DNA from 3 places in the Exiguobacterium sp. RIT341 genome. Region 1 is predicted to be linked to each of the others. Evidence: a T-box and tRNA genes for the amino acid it is inferred to sense, from the RefSeq annotation. Region 1 holds a T-box; the other regions hold tRNA genes.
The links. The T-box of region 1 lies ahead of argS (arginine--tRNA ligase). A T-box ahead of a tRNA ligase gene usually reads a tRNA of that ligase, here a tRNA-Arg.
Positions count from the first base shown of each region.

Region 1 (3,255 bases):
TTTCCGTAATCGACAATAGAGTCACGACCTTTCAAAGGTTTGCATAATGCGCGGTACAATTGCGTCCGTTGTGTTTTCCGCCGACATAGAGTGCATGGTCGGCTTGACGTAACGATTCTTCGAACGTCCGTTGATATCTTTCATCCACTGTATCAATTCCGAGGCTGACGGTTAAGGACAGTCGGTGACCATCGACGAGGAAGGGACGATCCATAACCGCATGGCGGACCGTCTCGGCAATCTGAATAGCAGCCTCTTGACTACCATTTCGCAACAGAAGCACGAATTCCTCCCCACCATAACGAGCAGCAAAGACATCATCATGTTGCAATTGGATCGCCTGGATGCGTCGACCGAGTTCACGAAGGACGAGATCACCTACTTTATGACCGTACGTATCATTGACACGTTTGAAATGATCGATATCGAACAGAATTACGGAGAGCGGGTAGGAGTCAGCGGCAAATTCCTGCCGACCGTGTTCATAAAAAGCACGGCTATTCGGTAATTCGGTCAAAGCATCGGTCCGACTTTCCGTATAGAGTTGGACCGTTTCACGTGAGCGTTCTAAGACGCGACAAAAGGTACGAAGCAAACGAGATAATTCGTCAGCATTTGTCACATCATAGGCGTCTGCGACTTGATGGAACAGGATGATCGAAACATCGACCTCTCCGCTCGTAATCGAAGGAATCGCTAGCATCGAGTGACGATCGACAGGCAATCCGATTTGAATATCGTTTCCCCAGTCGCAACGCAGACCATAGATGATTGGGGTATGCAAATCGTCAGCTGACAAGGAATGAAACAGTGGTAACACGTCGATTGGTTGTTTCGTCCGAATGTTATAGATGACTTGTTTCCGCTGTTGTTGAATTGAGATCCAACCTTCAGAAAACGGCAACAGATGTGGTAAATCGAGGAGTAACGAATCGATCGTCTCGCGCTCGAAGCGGGAAATCAACAAGTGTTCCTTCGCATCATCAAATCGTTTGGCATTATCGTTTGCTTCAAGGGAGTCACCACGTTCTTGCAACAGACGTTTGAACAAGAAGAGAATCAAGGCGGATACTGTAGCCGCGACGAGCGGACTTTCATCGTAGAACCAGATTCCAAGTAGAGCACTTAACATGCTGATTCCATAAACGAGGGACTGAAGCTTCACGAGACGTCGCCAATCGTATTTCAAGTAGAGGAAGCGATTGACGAACAGACATTGGAAGTAAGAGACAAGGAAGACAGTGATCAAAAAGCCGATGAAGGGAAGCAGGGCTTTCGTATACGTAAAGTTTGAGCCGATCGGTCCACCGAGCGCTTCATACGCAAATACCGGAAGCGAGATGTAGACTAAATCAAACAAGGCGTTGATCGGGTAGAGATAGGCGAAACGTTTCCAGCGAATCGCTTTTCGGTGAGACATGAATTGAAAGACGAGAATACCGACTTGGCTTAAAATCAAAGCGTACGTCAAACCGTAATTGAGGAATAAAAATAAGATGATTCCTTCTTGGAATGTATAATAAATGCCGCCACGACGGACATTATCGAACTGAAACAGGAGAACGAGCCCAAACAAATAAAGAGTATTGACGATGGAGATGGAAGGATGGAAGGTAGGTGGATGAACGATGCCAATCAATAATAACGTCAAGGCGACGAGACTGAAAACGATCCAGCTCGTCCGGGCTACCTGTTGGTAGTAGCGCATGAAACATCCCTCCCCCTGAGAAGTATCTTTTATTCCTATACCCGAATTGTGGAAATTTTGATAAGCCATTTACCAAAAAAATAAGGTTGAGAGAAAAGAAAGAATTGCGTATAATGTGAAAGATATCGAATACAGTCGATGATGAAGAGAGTAACGGTTGATTTTCGTCAACTAGCGAATCAGGGAATGGTGGAAGCCTGAGGACGAACCGGTCGTGAAGCGCACTTCTGAGACGCTACCCGATTCCTGAAGGAAAAGGCGTAGCCGGGGGAACCCCGTTATCCCCGAACAAGGTGGGTGTCAAAAATGACACCAAGAAGAGTGGTACCGCGGTCATTCCGTCTCTTTGCGCGTGGCGCAAGGGGCGTTTTTTATTGCCAAAAATCAGTGAAGCAGGAGGAAACAAAGATGAGTTATAAAACGCAATACGCAGAAGTATTACATCAAGTCATGGAAGGTGCCTTATCGGTTGAACAAATCGAACAACTGATCGAGCAACCGAAACATGAAGATCATGGAGATCTGGCATTCCCATGTTTCATGCTCGCAAAAGCATTCCGTAAAGCACCGAACATGATTGCTTCGGAGCTCGCAGAAAAAATTGATGCGCCGTTGTTCTCAAACGTTCAAGCTGTTGGTCCTTACATTAACGTCTTCTTGAACCGGGAAGTCGTCTCGCAAGAAATCGTCAACCAAGTCCTGACGGAGCAAGAGGCGTTCGGATCAAGTGAAGCGAATGGAAAAACGATCGTCACTGATTTTTCATCACCAAACATCGCGAAACCTTTCTCGATGGGTCACTTACGTTCAACAGTAATCGGAAATGCGCTCAACCAAATCTCACGTAAAAAAGGGTACGACGTCGTCGGTGTCAACCACTTAGGGGACTGGGGAACACAGTTCGGGAAATTGATGGTGGCTTACACGATGTGGGGTGAGGAAGAAACGGTCCGTGCAGAACCAATCAAGGAATTGTTGAAATTATATGTCCGGTTCCACGAAGAAGCGGAAACAAATCCGGCACTTGAAGACGAAGGACGTCTCTGGTTCAAAAAACTCGAACAAGGTGATGAGCAGGCAACAACGCTTTGGACGTGGTTCCGTGAAGTCTCACTCGTCGAGTTCAACCGTGTCTATGAGATGCTCGGTGTTAAATTCGATAGTTTGAACGGAGAAGCCTTCTACAACGATAAGATGCAACACGTCATCGATTTGCTCGAAGAAAAAGATCTCCTCGTCGAATCAGAAGGGGCAATGGTCGTTGACCTCGAAGCAGAGGGTATGCCACCTGCCTTGATTAAAAAGAAAGATGGCGCAACGCTTTATGCGACACGTGACTTAGCAGCTGCTGTCTATCGTCTCGAAACGTACCGCTTTGAGCAAGCGTTCTACGTCGTCGGTGGGGAACAAGCGCTTCACTTCAAGCAATTGTTCGCAGTCTTGAAGAAACTTGGATTTGAGAACGTCGACGGAATGCACCATGTGCCGTTCGGTCTGATCATGAAGGACGGAAAGAAAATGTCGACGCGTAAAGGTCGGATCGTCTT
Region 1 is NZ_JFYW01000010.1:192,272-195,526, forward strand. It holds gene BW42_RS13350 (alpha/beta hydrolase) at 1-16, opposite strand, end outside; gene BW42_RS13355 (GGDEF domain-containing protein) at 32-1,708, opposite strand; T-box leader at 1,838-2,057, shown strand; gene argS (arginine--tRNA ligase) at 2,117-3,255, shown strand, end outside.

Region 2 (3,255 bases), on a different contig from region 1:
GAAGGTTCGATTTTGATTGAACTGGGTGATACGAAAGTCCTCTGCACGGCGACCGTCGAGGAAAGGGTACCACCATTTCTGCGTGGAAAACGCCAAGGCTGGATCAATGCGGAATATTCGATGTTACCGCGGGCAACCGCTCAGCGGACTGCACGAGAAGCCGTTCGCGGCAAACAGACGGGACGGACGATGGAAATCCAACGTCTCATTAGCCGATCGCTTCGGGCGGTCGTCGATCTAGAAAAACTTGGTGAACGGACGATCTGGATCGATTGTGACGTCATTCAAGCTGATGGCGGAACACGAACAGCATCGATCACCGGTGGATTTTTAGCACTCGTTCGAGCTATCGATCAACTGATTCAAGCGGGAAAACTGACCGATACACCAATCAAAGAGGGCATCGCCGCCATCTCAGTTGGAATCGTCGAATCGAATGCCTTACTTGATTTATGCTACGAAGAAGATGCTGCAGCTGAAGTCGACTTCAATCTCGTCATGACCTCATCCGGTAAAATCGTCGAGATGCAAGCAACAGGAGAAGAGTCGACCTTTTCCCGTCAAGAGATGCTCGAAATGCTCGAACTTGGGGAAAAAGGTATTAAGGAACTGATTGAAGCCGGTCGCGAGGCACTCGGTGTTTCGTGGTGGTATGTAGGAGAAGAAGTGGGGGAACATAAATGAAAGTCATCGTCGCAACACATAACGCTGGTAAAGTGAAGGAACTCGAAAGCATGCTTGGGCGTCTCGGCTATACAGTCGAGTCGTTACTCGATCATGCGGATGCTAAAGAAACGGATGAGACAGGTGAAACATTCGAAGAGAATGCACTCTTAAAAGCAACAGAAGCAGCAGCCTACTTTGGTCACGCAGTACTTGCTGACGATTCAGGTCTTGAAGTCGATGCTTTAGATGGCGCTCCAGGTGTCTACTCGGCACGCTTCGCGGGTCTTGAAAAGTCGGATGCAGCGAACAACGCTCTACTACTTGAAAAGTTAGAAGGTGTTCCGGAAGAGGAGCGGACGGCACGCTTCGTTTGTGTACTCGCGCTAGCAAAACCAACAGGCGAAACATTGACGGTACGCGGAACAATGGAAGGGCGAATCGGTTTTGAAGCAACGGGATCGAACGGTTTCGGTTATGACCCATTGTTCGTCACGGCAAGTGGACAAACGGCTGCTGAGTTGACGAAAGAAGAAAAAGCGATGATCAGTCATCGTGGCAATGCATTGCGCAAGCTCGAACAGGACTTAACTACTTTCCTAGGAGTGTGATGAAAATGAGAGCGTTGATCGTTAGTGATAGCCATGGACTAGAACAAGAACTGCTTACGATATTCGAACGGCATCAGGACGTGGATTTGGCTTTTCATTGTGGAGACTCTCAATTGACGCGCGACATTGAATCGTTATATCCATATCGTGTTGTACGGGGGAACTGTGATTATGGACACGATTTCCCGGAAGAAGTCACGTTGGAAATAGACGAGCATAAGGTCCTCTGTGTCCACGGACATCGTCAGGACGTCAAATATAGCCTAGATGTCTTGCAACATCATGCGAACGAAAAGCAAGCTGATATCGTTTTGTATGGTCATTCTCATGTTGCGAAGGCGGAGTATCGGGATGGTGTGTTATTCATCAATCCAGGATCGATTCGGATGCCACGCCATCGCCCAGACAAGACGTATGCGATTCTTGAAGTAGAACAAGACCGCTATTCTGTCGATTTTCTTGACATGAACGGGGATCGCGTCAATGCACTTCACCTCGACGGAACATTTTTGTAATAAAATAAATGCAATCTTTGTAATGTGATTGACACGAAAGAATTGTTCTAGTATAGTTTATTCGTGTTGACACGTCCCAATAGCTCAGCAGGATAGAGCAACGGCCTTCTAAGCCGTCGGTCGGGGGTTCGAATCCCTCTTGGGACGCTATAATTAAAATAGAGACTGCCCTTACGAGGGCGGTCTCTTTTTTTTATTTCAATTTTCGTTTATAATTAAGGTATCATGAACTCGAAAGGGATGAAAGCGATGTGGAAGAAAGTTGGTACAGTCCTGTTACTCAGTACGTTTCTTGTAGGGTGTAGTGAGATTTCAAATACAGTTGATGATGCAAAACAACAGGTCAACGATGTGAAAAATAGTGTCGATTATGCTGGAGAACTTCAAGGGATTGCGAAAGATACGGCACAAGTCACGTCCGACTTATCTTCTTCTTTGAATGAAGCGGCTGCGAAAGCACGCGAATCCACGAATCCGGAGCAAGCGCTCGACCAACAAGTCGAAAAGTTAAAGGAAAACGGAACGATTGATCAGTTCAATCAAGAGCTGGACCAAATCGACCAACGATTGGCGGGACTTGAAAATCCACCGCAAGAGTTACAAAATTTAAGTGCAAAGCTCGAGCAGTTCGTGAATCAATCAGAAGATATCACGCGACTTCTTGAAACAGACGTCTCTCTCGATACATTAAATCGTCTTGGCATCGAACAAGCAGGGAAATTACAAGAGGCGATCACGAACTGGACATCATTGCTTGATCCATTCACAAACTGAACAGTGAATTAAAAGGAGTGTCGGAAAATGGGGACATCCCGCTGGATGGAACACGAATTAGAAGCGGAACGAGTGCGCATCCTCCGTTTGCCCGCATCTGAACAGGAACGGCTGGTCAAGGAATTAGAGACTGACCAATTGACAGGAGAAGACGTATTATACCGACTCTATGTCATTCAACCGCTATTACTGCATGACCGTGAACGATACGAAACTGTAGCAGAACGTTTTCTTGAAGTCGAGGGTGTGGAGCAAGTGCTCGCACTCTTTCTTTATGAACTCGGAGAACGGTATCCAATGAAGCTCGCTCTACGCTCGGCGTCACCGTATCTGCCGTATGGACTTGCGCTTCGGTTAGACGAGATCAAACAGCGGATGACGGTGCGAGAACAAAAGACGACACCGGTTCAAAAAAACAATGTTACTCAGAGTACTGTAACTTCCGGAACGGCGTTGATGCATGTGTTGCAACATGGAAGCTGGGTCGAACAAATGCGCCATTTGGCTGGTGCTGAATTCGAACGGACACCTGAGCTCTTTGACTACATCACAAACAAGTATCTTCGTGCTCAGGATACAGAACATCAAAGCCTACTCGTCATCGATCAGTTATTAGGAAGTGTGATTGAGCATCTGTCCTATCCAGCAGACATTTATGTGCCACATTTAGATGTACACTGGACGATCTCGAC
Region 2 is NZ_JFYW01000001.1:216,864-220,118, forward strand. It holds gene rph (ribonuclease PH) at 1-684, shown strand, start outside; gene BW42_RS01090 (XTP/dITP diphosphatase) at 681-1,274, shown strand; gene BW42_RS01095 (metallophosphoesterase family protein) at 1,280-1,789, shown strand; tRNA gene BW42_RS01100 (tRNA-Arg) at 1,863-1,936, shown strand; gene BW42_RS01105 (hypothetical protein) at 2,039-2,563, shown strand; gene BW42_RS01110 (hypothetical protein) at 2,591-3,255, shown strand, end outside.
Region 2: it has a tRNA-Arg gene. The T-box ahead of argS (arginine--tRNA ligase) is inferred to sense a tRNA for this amino acid. The anticodon was not compared.

Region 3 (3,255 bases), on a different contig from region 1:
AATATATAGTCGATGCAACTAAATGTTCGAATTAAGGAGTTTTTGAAATGGCTAACGAAAAGAAACGTATTTCGCTGACAGTCGATGCGAAGTTTGATGAAGTGTTAACAAAAAAAGCAAAAGCAATCGGTGTACCGAAAAGCACACTCGTTGCGTTCGCAACATCTTTATTCCTGAAACAATTACAAGCAGAAGAAGAGCTTTCGCCACATGCGAACGCGATCTACTCGCTGATTCGTGAAAACCACGATATCGTTTCAGACATCACAGACTTGATCGACTGATCATCGCCCTCTCGTTCTATAAGGAACGGGAGGTTTTTTGTATGCAACGATAAACGACAAGACTTTATGTATACAAAAAAAGTGCCTCCCGAAGGAGACACTCTGGATGACTTATGCACGTTCCATGACGCGGTCGATGAGACCGTAGTCAGCAGCAGCTTGTGCTGACATGAAGTTGTCACGCTCTGTATCGCGTTCGATGACTTCAAGTGGTTGTCCTGTGTTTTCAGCCATGATTTTGTTGAGGTGCTCACGCATTTTGATGATACGCTCCGCATGGATTTTGATATCCGATGCTTGACCTTGTGTACCACCGAGTGGTTGGTGAATCATGATTTCAGCGTTTGGTAACGCGAAACGTTTTCCTTTTGCGCCTGCTTGGAGCAAGAACGCACCCATCGATGCTGCCATACCGATACAAATTGTTGAAACTTGTGGCTTGATGAAGTTCATTGTATCGTAAATCGCCATACCGGCAGTGATCGAACCACCTGGGCTGTTGATGTAAAGCGAGATTTCTTTATCTGGATCTTCTGCTGCTAAGAACAGAAGTTGGGCAACGACTGAGTTGGCGACGTTGTCGTCAATCGCGCTCCCGAGAAGAATGATGCGGTCTTTTAGCAAACGTGAGTAGATATCGTAAGCACGTTCCCCGCGGTTTGTTTGTTCGATGACTGTTGGAATTAACATAGTCTTTGCCTCCTTATAGTTGGTATGTAGCTTCCTATTCGACTTATCCTTATCATAATCCTTTGGTCAATATTGGTCAAAAGATACGATGCGACTTTTAGGTATTTTTCCATTACAAGGGCAAATGAAACATATCAATATAGAAAAAAGGCAATGCCATTGCTGGCATTGCCTTGTAGTTGAATAAATGGTACACCCGGAGAGATTCGAACTCCCGACACCTGGTACCGGAAACCAGTGCTCTATCCCCTGAGCTACGGGTGCATCTGATGTACTGAACAATTAATAGTATAGCGACATTTTTTCAGAAAAGCAATAGGGAAGCGCGACTTTTCTTTTCTCAAGCGACTCAAAAGGGGTTCAAAGCATGTTTTTTAAAACGTTTCTTCTATAATAAGAAATGGAGGAGGGGAATCGATGGATCAACGCCAGGAACAGACGCAACAGATGACGTTATCGGCGTCACAACAATATCAGTTACACGTACTCGAGCAACCAGCGGCTGATCTTGAGGAGGAATGGCGGCGGTTAAAACGACGATTGCACCGCCATTACCCGAATCAGGTTTCGTTAGAGGCCGAGCAGATGGCAGGACATTTGGCATCCTATGAAGACGAGCTTCTTGCACAAATACGTTTAGAATCAGTCAGACAGGAAATAGGATATATGGCGGAACAACTCATCGTGTATTTAGAAGCGGACGGTTTATTGCGGACATCGGACGAGCAGCTCGCTGCATCCTTCTCGACCGATGTCGCAACGATTACTGAAGCACGGACACTCTTACAACAATGTGAACCAGTCGGCATTGCTGCCCGCTCGGAGCGCGAGTGCCAATGGTTACAGGCGATCGAGCTAGACGACGCAGAATTGATCGGACTGACGGATCGGTTACGACATGAACCGGCGAGTCAAGTGTTCGCGCAGTTCAGTGAACAGGATCGAGCACGGTTGCGAAAACGATTGACGCGCCTGAGCCGGACACCGGATCTTCCTAAAGAAGAACGACCGGTCATGGCAGAAGCACGGATTCACCAGTTAGATGGAAAACTTCAGATTGACTGGATGACACTCGACACGGATCAGAAGTGGCTCGGATTAAAAGAGGCAACGCCTTTTTTACGCGCGTACGAACGACGTCGCGTTACGATGCATGCCATCCTCTCGGTCTTGCTTGAGCGACAAGAACGCTGGTTCAAGGGAGAACTGCATCTTGAGCCCCTGACGAAAAAACAAGTCGCAGAAGCAACAGGGCATCATCCGTCGACGATCGGTCGAGCGATTGCTGCGAAGTACGTCGAGACGATCCATGGTCTCGTCGCTCTAGAAGACTTGTTCGTCTCACGGACGACAACCGGGGATTCGAGTTTTTTGATTAAACGACGGATCGCCGAATACATTCAACATAGCGATCGTCCGTTAAGTGATCAGCAATTGACGGATCGTCTGCAAGCAGACGGTCTGACAGTCGCGCGACGGACGGTTGCGAAATATCGGGCAGCACTTGGTTTAACGAAAAAAACGATGCAGCAAAGGAAGGCGCAATCAGAATGGGATTAAAACGACACAGACACTTAACACTCTATTCACGTCCGGGATGTACGCTATGTGAAGAAGCCGCCATCTTACTCGACTTCGTACTCGATGAGTTTCCGGAATGGACATTCGAGGAAGTCAACATCGATCAGGATGAAGCGCTCAGTCTACGGTTCTTATATGAAATTCCGGTCGTCATGCATGACGAGGAAATCTGGAGTTATGGCAAATTTGATACGGAAACGATAAGAAACCGCTTACTTCAAAAAACTTGAGAAACGAGACTTGCAAGGCGAGAAATGGACTGTTATGATAACGGTGTACCAAGTGGGACACGTTATGACATGCGGGACAGAAAGCGTCCAGCTACTTGAGAGGAGAGGGAAATACATGATTCGGCAGTTAGTCCAGATCCAAAAACGAATCGTGCCTGATCTGATCGAAGAAATGCAGACACGCTACGACATCCTTCATTACGTACGACTGATGCAACCGATCGGACGACGTACGCTTGCGACAAGCCTTGGCTTGACGGAACGCGTCTTACGGCGGGAAGTTGACTTCTTGAAGCAGCAAGACCTCTTAGAGGTCGCGACGCAAGGGATGTCCTTGACGGATGAAGGACGAAACGTTCTTCGCAGCATGCACAGCATCATGGGAGAACTCGCAGGGATCTCAGACATGGCGAAAGCCTTAAAAGAGAGACTTGGAGTACGGGACGTTGTCATCGTACCGGGTGATTCCG
Region 3 is NZ_JFYW01000008.1:22,372-25,626, reverse strand. It holds gene BW42_RS09145 (hypothetical protein) at 48-284, shown strand; partial or broken gene clpP (ATP-dependent Clp endopeptidase proteolytic subunit ClpP) at 396-980, opposite strand; tRNA gene BW42_RS09135 (tRNA-Arg) at 1,163-1,238, opposite strand; gene BW42_RS09130 (RNA polymerase subunit sigma-54) at 1,392-2,534, shown strand; gene BW42_RS09125 (glutaredoxin family protein) at 2,525-2,785, shown strand; gene BW42_RS09120 (sugar-binding transcriptional regulator) at 2,901-3,255, shown strand, end outside.
Region 3: it has a tRNA-Arg gene. The T-box ahead of argS (arginine--tRNA ligase) is inferred to sense a tRNA for this amino acid. The anticodon was not compared.